DNA from 3 places in the Solwaraspora sp. WMMD791 genome. Region 1 is predicted to be linked to each of the others. Evidence: riboswitches for the same ligand, from Rfam matches in the RefSeq annotation. Region 1 holds a riboswitch; each other region holds the start of a gene.

Region 1 (6,583 bases):
CGGCCGAGCCGCTGACCCGGGAGAAGCTCTGCCCGGTGCTGGCGGTGCTGCGCGCCGACGGGCACGCCACCGGCATCCGGTACGCCGAGCAGATGGTCGAGTTCCACGGCCTCGGCCACAGCGCTGTCATCCACACCAGTGACGCCGCTCTCGCCGAGGAGTTCGGCCGCAGGGTCAAGGCGGTACGGATCATCTGGAACGCGCCGGCCTCGCAGGGCGCGATCGGTGACATGTACAACGCGATCGCTCCGTCGCTGACGTTGGGCTGCGGTAGTTACGGGCGCAACTCGGTGTCGAACAACGTGACCGCGGTGAACCTGCTCAACATCAAACGGGTGGCCCGGCGGACCAACAACCTGCAGTGGTTCAAGGTGCCGCCGAAGATCTACTTCGAGCCGCACGCGATCCGGTACCTGGCCGACATGCCGGACGTGCACCGGGTCACCGTGGTCACCGACGCGACGATGACCCGGCTCGGGTTCGTCGACCGGGTGCTGACCGTGCTGCAGGGCCGGGCGCAGCGGGTGGCGCTGCAGATCATCGACACCGTCGAACCGGAGCCGAGCATCCGTACCGTCGACGCTGGTGCCGAGCAGATGCGTCACTTCCGCCCGGACACCATCATCGCCCTCGGCGGCGGTTCGGTGATGGACGCGGCCAAGGTGATGTGGTTGCGCTACGAGCACCCCGGGGTGGTCTTCGCCGACATGCGGGAGAAGTTCTTCGACATCCGCAAGCGAGCGTTCACCTTCCCGGCGCCGGGCGAGTTGGCCAAGCTGGTCTGCATCCCGACGACGTCGGGGACCGGGGCCGAGGTCACCCCGTTCGCGGTGATCACCGACACGGTGACCGGCAAGAAGTACCCGCTGGCCGACTACGCGCTCACCCCGAACGTGGCGATCATCGACCCGGTGCTCGCCGCCGACCTGCCACCGGTGGTCACCGCCGACAGCGGCTTCGACGCGCTGACCCACGCCACCGAGTCGTTCGTGTCGGTGTACGCCAACGACTACACCGACGGGCTCGCCCTGCAGGCGATCCGGCTGATCTTCGCCCACCTGGAGCGGGCGGTGCGGCACGGCGCCGCCGACCCCGAGGCCCGGGAGAAGATGCACAACGCCGGGACGATCGCCGGGATGGCGTTCGGCAACGCCTTCCTCGGCATCGTGCACGCCATGTCGCACACCCTCGGCGCGACGTTCCACATCGCCCACGGTCGGACCAACGCGATCCTGATGCCGCACGTGATCCGGTACAACGGGGCGCGACCTGGCAAGCTGTCCGGTTGGCCGAAGTACGAGAACTACCGGGCTCCGGAACGGTTCCAGGAGATCGCCCGGATGCTCGGCCGGCCGGCGGCCACCCCCGCCGAAGGCGTGGAGTCGTACGCGGCCGCCGTCGAACGGTTGCGCGACGCCGTCGGCATCGAGCCGTCGTTCCAGGCCGTCGGGGTCGACGAGGCGTCGTTCCTGGCGAGCCTGCCGCAGCAGGCGGTCAACGCGTACGAGGACCAGTGCGCGCCGGCCAACCCTCGGATGCCGATGCTCGACGACATGCAGCAGCTCATGCGGGCCGCCTACTACGGCAAGGCCGACGCCGGCCCGGACACTGACGCCGGCCCGGGCACCGGTGTCGACGCGGGCAGCGAACAGGGCTGACTGTCCGCCGTCCGTCGGGCCGGGACACCGCGCGGTGTCCCGGCCCACAGCCGTGCCGTCGTCGGGAAGTCCGCAATCCCGGGCGGTTGCACAATCATGCAACCAGTTCGCGGTGGAGCTTGCCGGTGCCAGACGGCGGTCGGCCGCCGGCACTGTGGCCGGCTGCCATCGGTGCGTCGTCGTCAGGACGGTGGTGTGGGCTTCCCCCACCGGGGTGCGGCGAAGCGCAGCCCGGTGAGTTGGTCGGGTGGCGCGGCCAGCCCCGGTCCGCCGGCGGTGACCCACCGCGCGACGGCGGACGACGTCGCGTCCTCGAGCACCCCGCCGAGCCAGACCGGCCGGGCCCCGAGCAGGCGGCCCAGGGGTGCCGGCCGTACCACGACCACGTTGGACCGTTCGCAGGCGTTGAGGCAGTCCGACACCTGTACTGGTCCGGCCGTCCGTAGAACGTCGAGCTGGCGGTCGTGGTCGACGTCGGGGTGCTTGCGCCGGGTGCCGCAGCAGCACCCCCGGCAGACCGTCATCCGGGCCGACTGCCCCAGTGGTGTACGCGCGGCGTCGGCGCCCTCCGTCACGCGACGTCGGCGGTGATCGGCCGCCGGTGGTCGGCCCGGGCCGGGGTGAGCAGCAGCCCGAACACCACCCCGAGGACCGTCCACATCGTGGCGAGCTGCGCCAGCGACGCCAGACGGAACTCCCACAGCAGCGCCGCCGGTACGTCTCCCGGCACCTCGACAGCGGTCGCCGGCCAGAGCGTCAGCAGCAGCGTGTAGCCGACGACGGCGACGACGGTCGCGGCCACGGCCCGGTACGGCGTCGGCCGTGACCAGGCGGCCAGCCGCCGGTGCACCAGCAGGGCCAGCCAGGTGACCGCCGCCGCCGCGACGATGAACGATAGGTACTGGCCGGTGCGTTGGTTGACGGTGTCGGGGTCACCGACGCCGGGCGGGTTCGCCGGGAAACGGATGGCCGGCAGCAACGCCACCACGACGAAGCCGAGCCCGGCCAGCAGTCCGACCCGGCGGAAGTCGTCGCGGCCGGGCAGCAGGTGCCGGGTGGCCCCGAAGACCACGGCGACGATCACGGCCAGGCAGACCGCGACCGCGACGGTCGCGACCAGTCCACCGAGGATCTGCACGCCACGGCTGACCAGTTCCTCCTCGTGGCCGTGTCCGCCGCCGCCCGGCGTGGCCCGGCCCTCCTCGACGACCAGCGCCGATTCGATCCGGGGTTCGACGATCAGCAGGGCCGCCGCCGCTGCGGCCACCCCGGCGGCGAGCCCGGCGAGCAGACCACGACGCAGTACGGTGCCGAACGGGTAGCCGCTCATCGGAGCCGACCCCCGCTCAGTGGCACGGGACGCCGAGGGCGTGCCGGCCGTCGTGGGTGAACTCGTGCACGAACTCGGCGGCGCCGGCCAGCACCAGTCCGTTGTCCTGCGCGACCAGGTAGATGACGACCGCCGCGACGGCGGCCAGCAGCCAGCCGGCCAGCGGTACGCGGATGGCGGGGGTGGTGACCTCGCCGCCGACAGAAGGTGCAGTCATGCCAGGTGATCCTCTCGTCCATGCCTCGTGGCGATGCGGTGCGTGCCACGGCCGGTCTCCTGGCTCCCGGATCGTCGCGGCCGTCCCGCCTTCCCAAGCCGTTGTCGTCGGCCCAGTGGCGTGGTGGAACGGACACTCCCCGGTCACAGTGGCGAGGACCACGCCGGAATCACACCGGCTTCCCGAACACCGTGGCTCGCGCAGCGTACCGCCGGTTCGCCCGGCCGGACAATGCCCACCGCCACGACCAGCGCAGGGAGCGGCGCCACATTGACGGTGGCGCTCGCGGTAGGGGAGCATGGCCGGCACGAGCGGTACGCGGAGGAACCCGGTGCGAATCCGGGGCGGTCCCGCCACTGTGACCGGGGAGTCACGTCCCCATGAGACAGCCACTGCCACGACGGCGGGAAGGCTCGGGACGTGGTGTCGATCCGGCAGCCAGGAGACTCCGGCCGCTCCCTGGTCCACCGGCACGCGGGCGTGGACACCCGCGGAAGGGATTCACCATGCGCACCAGTTGGTGCCCGGTATGACGGCGTACCCGTTCACCGCCATCGTGGGCCTGCCCGAGTTGCGGCAGGCCCTGCTGCTGGCGGCGGCGCACCCCGGTATCGGCGGGGTGCTGATCCGTGGCGAGAAGGGCACCGCGAAGTCGACGATGGTCCGGGCCCTGGCCGGCCTGCTGCCGCCGGTCGACCGGGTCGCCGGCTGCCGGTTCGGCTGCGATCCGATCGCCGTCGACCCGACCTGCCCGGACGGCCCGCACACCGCGCCGATCACCGCCCGGGGCGGGCCGGCGGCCCTGGTCGAGTTGCCGGTCGGGGCCACCGAGGACCGGGTGGTCGGGACCTTGGACATCCAGCGGGTGCTCAGCGCCGGGGTGAAGGCGTACGAGCCGGGACTGCTCGCCGCCGCCCACCGTGGCCTGCTCTATGTCGACGAGGTCAACCTGCTGCCGGACCACCTGGTCGACCTGCTGCTGGACGCGGCGGCGATGGGCCGCGCACACGTCGAACGCGACGGGGTGTCGGTCAGCCACGCCGCCCGGTTCCTGCTGGTCGGCACGATGAACCCGGAGGAGGGGGAGCCGCGTCCGCAGCTGCTGGACCGCTTCGGCCTGGTCGTGTCGGTGACCGCGCCGACCGAGGTGGCCGACCGGGCCGAGGTGGTCCGCCGCCGGCTGGCCTACGAGGCCGACCCGGCGGCCTTCGCGGCCCACTGGCGGTCCGCCGACGATCAACTCGCACGACGGGTACGCGCGGCACGGGCCGCCCTGCCGGCGGTGACCCTACCGGACGCCGAGATCGACCGGATCGCCCGGATCTGCCTCGCGTACCAGGTGGACGGGCTGCGGGCGGACATCGTGATGGCCCGTGCCGCCGTGGCCCTGGCCGCCTGGCGTGGCCTGCCGGCGGTCACGGCCGCGGAGGTCGCCGACGCCGCCCGGCTGGCCCTGCCGCACCGGCGGCGACGGGATCCGCTGGATCCGCCCGGTGCCGACGCACAGCGTCTCGACGAGGTGTTGCGTGACGAGTGTCCCGACGACGACCCGGACCCCGCACCGCCCCCGGGACCTCCCGCACCGCCGGACGGTAGGCCGCCGACCAGCGCGGACGGACCTCCACCGCAGGCGGGCGACGGCCGCGGTGACGGCCGTGACGGTCAGCGCCGCGACGGTCAGGAGGGTGCCCGCCGCGACGACGACAGCGCCGGTGGTTCGGCTACCGGCCCGGACGGTTCGGCGGAGGCCGGTCCGGCGCCGGCGGCGGCCGGTCCGGCGTACCGGCCCCGGACGCTGCGGCTGCCCGGACTCGGCGATGGCGGCACGCCCGGCCGGCGGTCGGCCGCCCACGCGGACCGGGGCAGGGTGGTGGGCGCCACGGCACCGACCGGGCGGGTATCGGCCGTGCATCTGCCGGCGACGGTACGCGCCACCGCGTCGCGTGGTGGCCGGCGGATCGTCTCCGCCGACCTGCGTCAGGCCCGCTTCGTCGGCACGGAGGCGAACCTGATCCTGTTCGTGGTCGACGCCTCGGGTTCGATGGCGGCACGGCACCGGATGAGCGTGGTCAAGACCGCCGTGCTGTCGTTGCTGCGCGACGCGTACCACCGGCGCGACCGGGTCGGGATGATCACCTTCCGGGGCGCCGGTGCCGACCTGGTCCTGCCGCCGACCAGCAGCCACGGGGTCGCCGTCACCCGGTTGGCGCAGCTGCGCACCGGGGGGCGTACCCCGATCGCCGCCGGGTTGCGCGTCGCCGCGGCCACCGTCACCGCCGAGCGCCGCCGGGATCCGCGTCGCCGGCCGCTGGTCCTGCTGGTCACCGACGGGCGGGCGACCAGCGGCCCGGACCCGATGACGCTGGCGCCGTTGCTCGCCGGCACCCCGATGGTGGTGCTCGACTGCGAGGCCGGCCCGGTGCGGCTCGGGCTGGCGCGCCGGCTCGCCGCCGGCTTCACCGCACAGTGGCTGCCGCTGGCCGCGTTGTCGGCGACGGGTCCGGGTGTCCACGACCGGCGGAGGGCTGCCTGATGCCACAGGGGAGACCGGAACATGTCCCCGACGACGGGCTGACCACCCGGGCCCGGCGTCGCCAGCCGGTGCTTGCGGTGCACACCGGGCCAGGTAAGGGCAAGTCGACGGCGGCGTTCGGCATGGCGCTGCGGGCCTGGTCGGCCGGCTGGCCGGTGGTCGTCTACCAGTTCGTCAAGTCTCCGAAGTGGAAGGTAGGCGAGGAGGCGGCCCTGCGTACCCTCGGTGAGTCGGGCCGTGGGGCACCGGTGACCTGGCACAAGATGGGGGAGGGCTGGTCCTGGATCCAGCGCCCCGGCGCGGAGCGCGACCACGCCGCCGAGGCCGCCGAGGGCTGGGCGCAGATCCGTCGGGACCTGGCCGCCGAGGCGTACCGGTTCTACGTGCTGGACGAGTTCACCTATCCGATGACCTGGGGGTGGATCGACGTCGCCGAGGTGGTGTCGGTGCTGCGGGAGCGGCCGGGCAGCCAGCATGTGGTGATCACCGGGCGCAACGCCGCACCGGAGCTGATCGACCTCGCCGACCTGGTGACCGAGATGACCAAGGTCAAGCATCCGATGGACGCCGGGCGCAAGGGCCAGCAGGGCATCGAGTGGTAGCCGTACCCCGGGTGGTGATCGCCGCCCCCGGATCCGGCCACGGCAAGACGACGGTGGCCACGGGGCTGCTCGCCGCCTTCGCCGCCCGCGGGGTCCGGGTCGCCGGGTTCAAGGTCGGCCCGGACTACATCGATCCCGGCTACCACGCGCTCGCCGCCGGTCGGCCGGGCCGCAACCTGGATCCGGTGCTGGTCGGCGAGGACCTCGTCGCGCCGTTGTTCGCCCATGGTGCCGCCGGCGTCG
Region 2 (6,583 bases), 590 kb from region 1:
GAACCGGCCCGGGTCAGCGGCCAGGTGCTGCTGGGCGGCACCGACCTGCTGGCACTCGGCGAACGTCAGTTGCGCCGGGTGCGGGGCAACCGGATCGCGATGGTCTTCCAGGACCCGATGACGTCGCTCAACCCGGTCAGGACCATCGGGGCGCAGCTCGTCGAACCGATCGTGCTGCACGGCCTGGCCAGCGGCGCCGCCGCCCGGGACCGGGCCGCCGACCTGCTCGACCAGGTCGGGCTGCCGGACGCCCGGCGGCGGCTGGACGACTACCCGCACCACTTCTCCGGCGGCATGCGCCAGCGGGTCATGATCGCCATGGCGTTGGCCTGTGAGCCCCGGGTGTTGCTCGCCGACGAGGCGACCACCGCGCTGGACGTCACCACCCAGGCGCAGATCCTCGACGTCGTCGCCGGCCTGCAGCAGCGGCTCGGCCTGGCGGTCGTGTGGATCACCCACGATCTCGGGGTGGTGGCCGGCATCGCCGACCGGGTCGCGGTGATGTACGCCGGCCGGATCCTGGAGGAGGCGGGGGTCGACGACCTGTACGCCGCGCCCCGGCACCCGTACACCATCGGGTTGCTCGCGGCGGTGCCGCGCGTCGGCGTCGCCCGGCCCCGCCGGTTGGCGACGATCCCCGGCCAGCCGCCCGACCCGACGGCGCTGCCGGCGGGCTGTCCGTTCCATCCGCGCTGCGGCTACCGGTACGACGACCGGGCGGCCACCGAGGTACCGCCGCTGCGGACCGTCGCCGCCGGCGGGCACCGGGTGGCCTGCTTCTACGACGTCCCGGCGGGCCGGGATGGCTGACCGCGCACCGCTGCTGCGGGTCACCGACCTGCGGGTGCACTTCCCGCAGCGCGGCCAGGGCCGGCCGGGTCGCCCCGCCGGGCCGGTACGGGCGGTGGACGGGGTGAGCTTCCAGGTCGGCGCCGGTGAGACGCTCGGGCTGGTCGGCGAGTCCGGCTGCGGCAAGAGCACCACCGGGCTGGCGGTGCTGCGGCTGGTCGAGCCCACCGCCGGCACGGTCACGATGGGCGAGGTCGACCTGACCGCGCTGAGTCTGCGCCGGATGCGGGCGATGCGCCGCCGCCTGACGATGATCTTCCAGGATCCGTACGCCTCACTCGACCCACGGATGTCGGTCGGCGCGATCATCGCCGAGCCGTTGGACGTGCACGGCCTGCACAAGGGTACGGCGGCCCGCCGGCACCGGGTCGGCGAGCTGCTGGAACTGGTCGGGCTGGACCCGGACCACGCCCACCGGCACCCGCACGAGTTCTCCGGCGGGCAGCGGCAACGGATCGGGATCGCCCGGGCGCTGGCCGGCGAGCCGGACCTGATCGTCGCCGACGAGCCGATCGCCGCCCTCGACGTGTCGATCCAGGCGCAGATCATCAACCTGCTGGAGGACCTGCGCGACTCGCTCGGCCTGGCGTACCTGTTCATCGCCCACGACCTGGCGGCCGTCGGGCACCTCAGCGACCGGATCGCGGTGATGTACCTTGGTCGGATCGTGGAGATCGCCGACCGGGCCACCCTGTTCACCCGGGCGGCCCACCCGTACACCCGGGCGCTGTTGTCGGCGGTGCCGGTGCCGGATCCGGCGGTCGAGCGGACCCGACAGCGGATCATCCTGCGCGGTGCGGTCCCCTCCCCCGCCGATCCGCCGAGCGGCTGCCGGTTCCGGACCCGCTGCCCGGCGGCGTTCGACCGGTGTGCCGTCGACGATCCGGAGCTGACCGTACGCGGTGCCGGTCACCTGGCCGCCTGTCACCTTCCGGGCACCGACGCCGGCCCGGACCCGCGTGCGGTGGGTGCCCACTGACGCCGCCGCCCGTTCGCTCAGCCGGGGTGGCTCGCCGCCTGCGCTGCGGCGAGGCGGCGTCGCAGGTGCTCCCGGTCCGGCTCGGTGCCGGCCAGCTCCAGCGCCTGCCGGTAGGCGTCGGCCGCGTCGGCGTACCGGCCGAGGCGCTGCAGCAGCTCGGCCCGAGCCGCCGGGAACGGGTGGTGCGACCGCAGCCGCGGATCGGCGGCCAGCTCGTCGAGGATGGCCAGCCCGGCGGCCGGGCCGTCGCGCATGGCCACCGCCACCGCCCGGTTCAGGTCGACCACCGGCGAGGGCGCGATCCGCGCCAGTACGTCGTACAGGGCGACGATCTGCGGCCAGTCGGTCCCGGCGACGTCGGCGGCCTCGTCGTGCAGCGCGGCGATCGCGGCCTGCAGCCCGTACGGTCCGGGCGGGCCGCCGGTCAACGCCGCACGGGCCAACGCACGACCTTCGGCGATCATCGGTCGGTCCCACCGCCGCCGGTCCTGCTCGTCGAGGAGCACCAGTGCCCCGTCCGGTCCGGTCCGGGTATGCCGGCGGGCGTGGACCAGCAGCAGCAGACCGAGCAGGCCGGCGGTCTCCCGTTGGGTCGGGAGCAACCGGTGCAGGATGCGGGCCAGCCGGACGGCCTCCTCAGCCAGGTCGAGGCGCTGCAGGTGCGGACCGGAGCTCGCCGCGTAGCCCTCGGTGAAGATCGAGTACACCGCCTGCAGGACGCCGGGGAGCCGCTGCGGCAACTCGTCGACACCGGGCACCCGGAACGGAATCCGCGCGTCCCGGATCTTGCGTTTCGCCCGGACGATCCGCTGGGCCATCGTCGCCTCCGGCACGAGGAAGGCCCGGGCCACCTCGGCGGTGGTCAGCCCGCCGAGGTGGCGCAGGGTCAGCGCCACCCGGTCCGGCGCGGGCAACGCGGGGTGGGCGCAGGTGAAGAAGAGCGCGAGCCGGTCGTCGGGCAGGTCGGGATCGACATCGGCGGCCGGTGCCGGGTCGGCCCGGTCCGCCTCGGCCTGCAGTACCGCCAGCCGCAGCGCCAGCGTCCGGTCGCGGCGGATCCGGTCCACCGCGCGACGCCGCGCGGTGGTCAGCAGCCACGCCCCGGGGCGGGTCGGCACGCCGGAGACCGGCCAGTGCGTCAGAGCCGCCTCGACGGCCTCGGCTGCCACCTCCTCGGCCAGGTGCAGGTCACCGAAGCGGCGCACCAGGGTGGCGAGCAGCCGGCCGTGCTCCTCGCGGAACACGGCCGCCACCGAGGTCCGTACCGTTTCCGGATCGGTGCCCCGCCCCGGCCCGGCGGGGTCGTCGGCCGACTCGGCACCGGTCATCCGGCCGGTCACATCCCGAAGTCGGCGACCGGACGCACCTGCACCGACCCCCCGTCCCGGGCACCGGGCGAGCGGGCCGCCCAGTCCAGCGCGACGTCCAGGTCCGGTACGTCGATGATGTCGTAGCCGCCGAGCACCTCGCGGCTCTCGGCGAACGGACCGTCGGTGACGATCCGCTGACCGTCCGCCTCGACCTTGACCGAGGTGCAGGTGGTCAGGTCCGCCAGGGCGTTGCCGCTGACCCAGATGCCGGCGTCCTTCATCTGCTTGTCGTAGGCGATCCAGTCCTCGACCGTGCACTGCGGCTCGATGTGGTTCGGGTCGTCGGTCGGTGGGCTGACGAACAGCAGCATGTACTTCACGTCGGGCTCCTCGCTGGTAGTGGCGTTGCCGTACGTCATGACGACGATCGGCGGGGCGCCGCGTCGACAGCGGAGCCGGGAGTTTCTGGCCGGACCGGCCGACCGGGTCCCGCCGCAACCTGCGGCGACCCGCCGACTACTCGGAGTCGGCCAGGATGGCGTAGAGCTTGCGTCGGGTCTCGTCGAGCACCTGGACCGCCCGCTCCCGCTGCTCCGCGGTGCCGTTGAGCATCACGTGCCGCAGCGCGTGCATCGTCTGCATACCCGATTCGCGCACGTCATGCCAGCTGTCGACGGTCTCCGGCGCCAGCTCGGTCCAGGGCGCGGCCTGCGCGGCCTGCTCGGCCTCGGGGCGGGCGGCGTCGGTGAGCGCGTAGCGCTTGCGCCCACCGCCGGAGCCTTCGGCGGTGCCGACGATCAGGCCCTCGTCCTCCAGTAGTTGCAGGGTGGGGTAGATCGAGCCGGGGCTGGGCCGCCAGACCCCGCCGGTGCGGGAGTCGAGCTCCTGGATCATCTCGTAGCCGTGCATCGGGCCCTCGACGAGCAGGGCCAGGACGGCGGCCCGCACGTTCGGCCGGCGGCGTCCCCGGCCGCCGCGACCACCCCTGCCCCAGCCGCCGGGGCCGGAACCCGGGCCACCCGGCCCGAAGCCGGGACCGCCGGGGCCGAAGCCGAAGCCGGGGCCGAACGGTCCGAAGCCGCGTCGCCCGCCGGCCCGCCGCCAACCGGGCGACCCGCCCGCTGTGTCGTGGTGGTGGTGTCTCACATCTGCCTCCGATATTCGTTGATGCATCCACGATATATCGGGAACAGATCGCCGACAACCCGCTTCGTAATGAGAGCAACGACACGCCGACAACGACATCTGGTGTGTCGGTCGGGACGGCACACCAGATATAGTCCCTGACGCAACTGGTTCGGCCGGGCAGCCAGCCCGGCCGAGGCAACAGGGAACCCGGTGGGAATCCGGGACTGCCCCGCAGCGGTGAGTGGGAACGACCGCCGTCATCACGCACTGGGCGCGTACCGCGCCTGGGAAGCGACGGCCAGTAGGAGACCGAGTCGCCTCGACCCGGTCACGCCCACGAGTCCGAAGACCTGCCCGTTGTGCCGGGTACGCCGTGTGCGTACCCGGTGGTCCGAGGCCGCGCGGGACGGTCGACGGCTGCGCCGCGCGCGTCGGGTGACCACCGCGTGCGCCCAGACGTCCGTGCTGCCCGCCGGCCTGCCACGAGCAGAGCCAGGAGGCAGCACAGGTGACCATCACCTACCCCACGGCGACCCCGTCGGCGGGCACACCCGGCCCGGTCCGGGTCCGCGACCAGGACGGCCACGCCACCCCGGTCGACCCCGACCGGCTGCACGCCGCGGTACGGCGCCACGCCGACGGGCTCACCGACGTCGACCCGCGCCGGGTCGCCGACCGGGCCGTCAGCGGCCTCTACGACGGAGTCACCACGGCCGAGGTGACGCAACTGCTGATCCGCACCGCCGCCGACCTGATCGGTGCGGACCCGCAGTACTCCCGGCTGGCCGCCCGGCTACTGGCCGCCTCGGTCACCGCGCAGGTCCGTCAGCAGGGCATCGACTCGTTCAGTCAGGCCATCCGGCTCGGCCACCGCCACGGGCTGATCGGCGACCGGACCGCCCGCTTCGTCGCCACGCACGCCGCCGTCCTGGACGCCGCCGTCGACCCGACCGCCGACGACCGGTTCGAGTACTTCGGGCTGCGGACCGTCTCCGACCGGTACCTGCTGCGCCATCCCACCAACCGACAGGTGGTGGAGACCCCGCAGTACTGGCTGCTGCGGGTGGCCTGCGGACTGTCCGACACCCCGGCCGAGGCGGTCGACTTCTACCGACTGATGTCGTCGCTGGCGTACCTGCCCAGCTCGCCGACGTTGTTCAACTCCGGCACCCGGCACACCCAGATGTCGTCGTGCTTCCTGGTCGACTCCCCCCGCGACGAACTCGACTCGATCTACGACCGGTACGCCCAGGTGGCGAAGCTGTCCAAGTACGCCGGCGGGATCGGCATCTCCTGGTCCCGGGTGCGCTCACGGGGTGCGCTGATCCGGGGCACCAACGGGCTGTCCAACGGGATCGTGCCGTGGCTGCGCACCCTGGACGCCTCGGTCGCCGCCGTCAATCAGGGCGGCCGGCGCAAGGGCGCGGCCTGCGTCTACCTGGAGCCCTGGCACGCCGACATCGAGGAGTTCCTGGAGCTGCGGGACAACACCGGCGAAGACGCCCGCCGCACCCACAACCTCAACCTGGCCAACTGGATCTGCGACGAGTTCATGCGCCGGGTCGACGCCGACGCGACGTGGTCGCTGTTCAACCCGGCCGACGTACCGCACCTGCCCGACCTGTACGGCGCCGAGTTCGACACCGCGTACCGGGCCGCCGAGGCCGCCGGGCTCGCCGTGCGCCAGGTTCCCGCCCGCGACCTGTACGGGCGGATGATGCGCACCCTGGCGCAGACCGGCAACGGCTGGATGACCTTCAAGGACCGGTCCAACCTGCTGTGCAACCAGACCGGGGAACCGGGCAACGTGGTGCACCTGTCCAACCTGTGCACCGAGATCGTCGAGGTCTCCTCGGACGCCGAGACCGCCGTGTGCAACCTGGGCTCGATCAACCTCGGTGCCCACCTGACCGCAGCTGCGACCTCGACCGCGGCCGGGGCCACGGCCGCCGACGTGGACTGGGCGCGGCTGCGCGACACGGTCCGCACCGCCGTCGTCTTCCTCGACCGGGTCATCGACATCAACTACTACCCGAGTACGCAGGCCGCGGCGTCCAACCCGCGCTGGCGCCCGATCGGCCTGGGCATGATGGGGCTGCAGGACGTGTTCTTCGCCCTCGGCCTGCCGTTCGACTCGGCACCCGCCCGGGAGCTGTCCACCCGGATCGCCGAGGAGATCTACCTGACCGCGCTGGAGACCTCCGCCGGGTTGGCGCAACAGTACGGGCCGCACCCGGCGTACCCGCAGACCCGGGCGGCGCGCGGGCAACTGCACCCGGACCTGTGGGGCGCCGAGCCGACCCAGACCGAGCGCTGG
Region 3 (6,583 bases), 540 kb from region 1:
ACCTGGATCACCCGGATCCCGGCGGCCTCCAGATCCTGGCACTCGTCGCGAAGGGCCAGCGCGACCTGGTCGGCGGTCTCCGCCAACGGCTGGTCGGTACGGACGAACGACCAGGCCAGGATCGTCACCGGACCGGTCAGCATCCCCTTGACCGGCCTGCTGGTGAGCGACTGGGCGTAGGTGGACCAGTCGACAGTCATCGGCGCTCTGCGGACCACGTCGCCGTAGATGATCGGCGGGCGGACACACCGGGAGCCGTACGACTGGACCCAGCCGTGCTCCGTGGCGGCGAAGCCGGTCAACTGTTCGCCGAAGTACTGCACCATGTCGTTGCGTTCGGGTTCGCCGTGCACCAGCACGTCCAGACCCAGCTGCTCCTGCAGCCCGACGACATGTGCGATCTCGGCGCGCATCCGCTGGGCATAGCCGGCGTCGTCGAGGCGGCCGGCACGGTGTGCGGCGCGGGCCCTACGCAACTCGTCGGTCTGCGGGAACGAACCGATCGTGGTGGTCGGCAACTCCGGCAGGCCCAGCCGCCGCTGCTGCGCGGCAGCCCGATCCGAGTAGTCGCCACGTCGACGGTCGGCGGGGCCGAGAGCGGCCAGCCGGGCACGTACGTCGTCGTGCCGCCACCCGCCCGGAGCCTCCGGCAGCGGCGCGGGCAGGGTGGCGACGCCGTCGCGCACCGCCCTGCCGAGCAGGACCACCTCGTCGACCTTCTGCCGAGCGAACGCCAGCCGGGTGGACAGCTCCGGGTCGAGTCCGACCTCGACCGAGAGATCCACCGGGACGTGCAGCAGGGAGCAGGAGCTGGCGACAGCGACGTGATCGGCAAGCCCGGCGACGGCCGCCCCCACGGCGTAGGCGGCACGCAGGTCCGTACGCCAGACGTTCCGCCCGTCCACCAGACCGGCCACGACCGTCCGGCCGCGCAGCGGACCGGCGGCGGCGAGCCGGTCGAGGTTGCCCGGCCCGGCCACCAGGTCCAGCCCGACAGCCTCCACCGGGGTGTCCAGCAGGGCGGGCAGGGCGTCGCCGAGTTCCCCGAAGTAGGTGGCCACGAAGATCCTCGGCCGATGGGTGGCAGCCCCGAGCCGGTCGTAGACGCGGCGCAGCGCGTCGACCTCGGCCGCGGTGCGGTCGGCCACGTACGCCGGTTCGTCCAGCTGCACCCAGGCCGCGCCCGCCGCCGCCAGCGCGGCGAGGATCTCGGCGTACACCTCGACCAGCTCGTCCAGGCGGGCGAACGGATCGTCCCCCTTGGCCAACAGCAGGAACGTGGCCGGCCCGACCAGCACAGGCCGGGTGGTGATGCCCAGTCGACGGGCTTCGGCGTACTCGCCCAGTGCCTTGGCCGGGTTCGCCCGGAAGGCGAGGCCCGGGTCGATCTCCGGCACCAGGTAGTGATAGTTCGTGTCGAACCACTTCGTCAGCTCCAACGCCGGCTCGGCGTCGACCCCGCGTGCCATCGCGAAGTAGGTGTCCAACTCACCGAGCCCGAGCCGGGCGAACCGGGCGGGGACCGCGCCGACGGCGACAGCGGTGTCGAGCATGTGGTCGTAGTAGGAGAACGTGTTCGACGGGATCGCGCCGAGTCGGGCGTCGGCCAACGTCCGCCAGACCTCGGCCCGCAGCCCAGCAGCGATCTCCTCCAACGACGCGGCGTCGATGCCGCCGGCCCAGTACGCCTCGACAGCCCTCTTCAACTCGCGATTCGCGCCGATGCGCGGATAGCCGAGCACAGTGCTCTGGCCGAATGCGGTGGTCACCAATGGGTCCTTCCCTCGAAGTGCCCGACGGACACGGGAGGGGAGGAAGGCAGGTCGCGGCACGGCACCGACTTCCGCCCAGACCCTCCCGAGAGGCCGCCGGCGGCGCACACCGGGCGGTGTACGCAGCGCTGGCAGGTCTTCGGACTCGCGGGCGTGACACGTCGGTCGCCTACTGGCCGTCGCTTCCCGGACCTTGCGGTCCAGTGCTTCGTTGACGGCGGTCGTTCCCACTCACCGCTGCGGGGCAGTCCCGGACTCGCACCGGGTTCCCTCTTACGACGCCCCACCCCGGCCTGCGGGATGGAACGAACCAGCACCGCCCGCCATCGTACGGGCCGGGCGTCGCCCTCGACACCCTCAGCTCAGAACCGACCCCTCGACACCCGCAGAACCGACACCGGCGGTCCCCGGTTGACCACCTGCCCCGCACCACCAGCGGCGCCAGCGTCCTCAGTGCCCGGACGACGGGGCTGACAGCCAGTCCTCGGCCGGGGTGAACGGGACAGGCATCGGACGGTCGACCGCCGTCGTCAACTCGATCCGCCGGCCCTCGGCAGCCGACCGGAGCAGCGCGGTCATGATGTCGAGTACGTGCAGCGCGAGCTCGCCGCTGGCCCGTGGCGGACACGTCTGGTCAGCCCGGATCAGGTCGATCAGCCCGATCCCCCGGGCGGCGGCGACGTAACCGGCCCGTGGTGCGAGGGCGCGCCAGCCGGGGCCGTCGAGCGCGAGGTGGCGGACCTCGCCGTCGAAGGTGTTCGGATCGGGTACGGCGAGGGTGCCGTCCTCCCCGTGCACCTCGATCGGCGCGGCCGTCGTCGCGACACCGTCGAAGCTGGTCGTGAGGGTGGTCAGGGCACCACCCACGTGTTCCAGCACACCGGTCACGTGGGTGGGCACCTCGACCGGAATCCGCTGCCCGAGGCGAGGTCCCGAACCGATGACCCGGGCGTCGCGCAGCCGGCTGGCCGCCCCGATCACCGCCCGGACCGGACCGAGCAGGTGGATCAGCGCCGAGATGTAGTACGGCCCCATGTCCATCAGCGGACCGCCGCCCGGGGCGTAGTAGAAGTCGGGTTCGGGGTGCCAGCGCTCGTGCCCCGGGGTGACCATGACGGCCGACGCGGAGAGCGGGCGCCCGATCAGTCCACCGTCGATCGCCGCGCGGGCGGTCTGCGTACCGGTGCCCAGGACGGTGTCCGGCGCGCACCCGACGTGGACGCCGGCCGACGCGGCCCGGTCGATGATCGACCGGCCCTGTGGGAACGTGACGGTGAGCGGCTTCTCGACGTAGACGTTGCGGCCGGCGGTGATCGCCGCGCCCGAGATCTCTTCGTGTGCCGCCGGGATCGTCAGGTTGAGCACCGTCGCCACGTCGGGGTGGTGCAGCAGTCGCTCGACGCTCACCGCCTCGGCGCCCGGGATCCTGGCGGCGGCGGCGACGGCCCGGGCCGCGTCCAGGTCGGCCACCGCGACGACGCGCACGGCTGGATGGTCGGCGAGCGTGTCCAGGTACGCGCGGGAGATGACCCCGAGACCTACGACGCCGATGCCGTGCGGGTCGCCCACACCATCCCCCTTTCGATGACGGTACGCACACCCGGGTGCTCCAGCACGTCGAGGCTGTGTCCGGGAGTCGTCACGACGATCCGCCCGGCACCCCAGTTGCGGGTCCAGATCGCCGGCGAGGTGACCGGACGGTGCCACGGATGCCACGTCCGCGTCGGGTGGGTGGTGGTGGCCAGCACCTCGATCAGATCGTCGTGCAGCACCCAGTACTGCTCGGTGACCAGGTCGAAGTCCTCGATCCCGGCGGTGATCGGATGGTCCCGGCCCAGGTCGGTGATCGTGATCGAGTGTGGCAGGAAGTTGTCCTTCTCGCCGCCGCTGCGGTCACACGGCTGGATGCCGGGGTGGGTGGCGAACTGGCCGCCCACCAGGTGCAGGTAGTCCGAACAGGCACGGAACGAGTCGACGATGCCGCCGTGCCAGCCGGTGAAACCGGTCCCGGCCACGATCGCCGCGGCCAGACCCGCCACCTGCTCCGTGGTGATCTGTGACATCGTCACGCATTGCACGACGAGGTCGGTGGCGGCCAGTTCGGCGGCGTCGGCGTAGATCTCCGTCGACTCCTCCACCCGTACCGCGTATCCGCTGCGTTCCAGGAACGGGATGAACAGCTCCGTCGCCTCGACCGGCCGGTGTCCTTCCCACCCGCCCCGGACCACCAGGGCTCTGCGCCGCTCCACGCCCACTCCCTCCCCGGTCCGCCGTCTTGGGCAACCGCTGCCGCCCGTGCCGACACCCGCTTGCGACCATCGACCACCGTACCTGGCCGGCCCCCTCCTGGAGCCCTCCCGCCTCTCGGCCGGCACGGCCCTGTCCCACCTGACGGCGCTTCGTCCCATTCGTCCGCTCAGCGGGTAGGGTCAGCGCACTATGGAGCACTGGAAGCTAACCCAAGCGTACGAAAGCGACGCCGGACAGGTCCGGTGGGACCGGTTCGGTGATGCGGCGGCACCGCCTGTCGTACTGTTGCACGGCACTCCCTTCTCCTCCTACGTCTGGCGGCACGTCGTCCGGGCACTGACCCCACGCCACCAGGTCTACGTATGGGACATGCCCGGCTACGGCTCGTCGGAGATGGCCCCGGGCCAGGATGTCTCGCTCGCCTCCCAGGGCCGCACCTTCGCCGCGTTGCTGGCTCACTGGGAACTGACCGAACCGACGGTGGTCGCCCATGACTTCGGCGGAGCCACCGCGTTACGGGCGATGCTGCTGCACGGCGCACGGTACCGACGGCTCGCCCTGGTGGACGCGGTCGCTCTCGGCGGTTGGGGCTCGCCGTTCTTCCGGCTCGTCCAGCGACACGCCGAGGTGTTCAGCGCGCTGCCGTCCGCCCTGCACCGGGCGCTCGTACGGGAGTACGTCAGCTCGGCCACCGCAGGCGGGCTACTACCGGACACGCTGGAACAGCTCGTGCGGCCCTGGCTCGGAGACACCGGCCAAGCCGGCTTCTACCGCCAGATCGCACAGGCCGACCAGGCACACACCGCCGAGATCGAGCACCGCTTCGGCGAGGTCGCCATCCCGGTACTCGTCTGCTGGGGAACCGAGGACCGGTGGATTCCCGCGGCCGAGGGCCGCCAGTTGGCACGGCGGTTCCCGACGGCGTCCCTGCGACTGATCCCGCAGGCCGGTCACCTGCTACAGGAGGACGCGCCGGCGGAGCTCACCGCCGCCCTGCTCGACTTCGTCCGGGAAGGCTGACCATGGGCGGCGTCGGGAGTCGCCGCGGTGCGAACGGCTCCCGGCGCCCGGGCAACGCCTGCGGCACCGGCGGATAGACAGCGGACAGGTCATCGATACGCCCCGGGTCGGACTCTTGGTCACACCAGCGGACCGACCCGATTCGAGAGGGCGATTGCGATGAGAGTGCAGGACCTCGCCGTGGCCGAGCGCAGCTCGCCGGCGCCGGTGACCGCGCCGAACGACGCGCAACCGTGGGTCTCGGCGCAGCCGGAGCGCGGACTCGATGCCGGCTGGTCGAGGTCCGCCGACGCCGGAGTGCACGCCCGGTACCGACTCCACGATCTGGTACGGGTCTTCGCCCGGGAGTTGCTCAACTCGCACGTACCGGCTGCGGAGCGAGCAGCCGCGATGGAGCGGTATCTGCGGTGCCTGCTGTTCCTGGCCCGGGCCGCCCACCGCCGGGAGTACGGCGGTGACTACACCGTCCTGTACTCCGCGGTGGATCTATGGGAGCTTCCGCAACACCTGGTGGAGTCGCTACTCGCCGACCCGATCGAATGGCTCGCGTCGGAGCATGCCGGCCTGGTCGCCAGCGTCCGGATCGCCGCCGATCTACGGATCAGTGATCTCTGCTGGAATCTCGCCGTCGCCGCAGTGACGTTGTTCGAGGCGAAACTGCACCGCGAAGACTGGCTCCACACGCATGAAGTCGCGCTGGAGACCACCATCCGGCACGGCGACGGGTACGGGGAGGCGGCGGTGCGCTGCTCGCGCGCTGGTCTGGCGCTGATCGAGCAACGGCTCCAGGACGCCGAGAGCGACCTGTCACGGGCATTGACCTGGTTCGAGGGCACCGACGATCAACGCGGCCGGGGGTTGGCCCTGCGGAGCCTGGCCTCGATCGACCGCCTGCGTGGACGGGAGGACCGCGCCGAGTCGCGGTATCTGCGCGCCCTGCCGGACCTGCGTACCGCTGGTGACCGGGTGGCCGAGGCGCATGTGCTCATCAACCTCGCCCAGCTGCGCACCGACCGCGCGGAACCCGAGGAGTGCGAGCGGCTGCTACGCGCTGCCCTGACGATCTGCACCGATGTCGGGGCCCGTCGGGTCGCGGCCCAGGCACGGCACCGGCTGGGTCAGTTCTATCTCGCCCGGGGCGAGTACGAGCAGGCGGAGGCGCAGTTCACCGAGGTGCTGGAGACCACCACGACGACCGACGATCCGGTTGGCAAGGTCTACGCCTGGCTGGGGATCGGCGCGGTACGAATCCAGCGCGGGCAGCTCGATCAGGCCCGGGACGCACTCACCGAAGTGCTCGGACAGACCCGTCGTACCGGAAATCGTCTGGTCGAAGGGCGGGCGATTCTGATGCTGGCGGAGCTGGCGCTGCGGCACGGCGATCAGCCGACTGTGCGGCGGCGGTTGGTGGACGCCGAGGAGGCGTTCGCCGAGATCGGCGCGCAGCGGTGGCTGGAGCGGGTGAACGACCTGCGACGACAGCTCACGGAGCCGGTCAGTCCCACGGCGTGTCACCCGACGTGAGCGGGGCGGCCAGAGCG

What was found. A riboswitch is a leader RNA that binds a small molecule or an ion and turns the genes downstream of it on or off. The one in region 1 is predicted to bind cobalamin.
Region 2: it holds a riboswitch for cobalamin, as region 1 does, so the genes downstream of both, O7623_RS08185 (ribonucleoside-diphosphate reductase subunit alpha) here and O7623_RS05515 (CbtB-domain containing protein) in region 1, are expected to answer to the same signal.
Region 3: it holds a riboswitch for cobalamin, as region 1 does, so the genes downstream of both, metE (5-methyltetrahydropteroyltriglutamate--homocysteine S-methyltransferase) here and O7623_RS05515 (CbtB-domain containing protein) in region 1, are expected to answer to the same signal.

Annotation. Positions count from the first base shown of each region.
Region 1 is NZ_CP120737.1:1,293,383-1,299,965, reverse strand. Features, by position in the region: gene adhE (bifunctional acetaldehyde-CoA/alcohol dehydrogenase) at 1-1,658, shown strand, start outside; gene O7623_RS05525 (hypothetical protein) at 1,841-2,182, opposite strand; gene O7623_RS05520 (CbtA family protein) at 2,230-2,988, opposite strand; gene O7623_RS05515 (CbtB-domain containing protein) at 3,005-3,205, opposite strand; cobalamin riboswitch at 3,237-3,414, opposite strand; cobalamin riboswitch at 3,527-3,654, shown strand; gene O7623_RS05510 (VWA domain-containing protein) at 3,735-5,738, shown strand; gene cobO (cob(I)yrinic acid a,c-diamide adenosyltransferase) at 5,738-6,340, shown strand; gene O7623_RS05500 (cobyrinate a,c-diamide synthase) at 6,334-6,583, shown strand, end outside.
Region 2 is NZ_CP120737.1:1,882,580-1,889,162, forward strand. Features, by position in the region: gene O7623_RS08160 (ABC transporter ATP-binding protein) at 1-810, shown strand, start outside; gene O7623_RS08165 (oligopeptide/dipeptide ABC transporter ATP-binding protein) at 803-1,828, shown strand; gene O7623_RS08170 (DUF6596 domain-containing protein) at 1,846-3,156, opposite strand; gene O7623_RS08175 (YciI family protein) at 3,165-3,557, opposite strand; gene O7623_RS08180 (PadR family transcriptional regulator) at 3,655-4,284, opposite strand; cobalamin riboswitch at 4,415-4,639, shown strand; gene O7623_RS08185 (ribonucleoside-diphosphate reductase subunit alpha) at 4,775-6,583, shown strand, end outside.
Region 3 is NZ_CP120737.1:749,121-755,703, reverse strand. Features, by position in the region: gene metE (5-methyltetrahydropteroyltriglutamate--homocysteine S-methyltransferase) at 1-1,769, opposite strand, end outside; cobalamin riboswitch at 1,885-2,102, opposite strand; gene O7623_RS03225 (Gfo/Idh/MocA family oxidoreductase) at 2,223-3,341, opposite strand; gene O7623_RS03220 (ThuA domain-containing protein) at 3,311-4,021, opposite strand; gene O7623_RS03215 (alpha/beta fold hydrolase) at 4,212-5,042, shown strand; gene O7623_RS03210 (tetratricopeptide repeat protein) at 5,202-6,566, shown strand; gene O7623_RS03205 (hypothetical protein) at 6,538-6,583, opposite strand, start outside.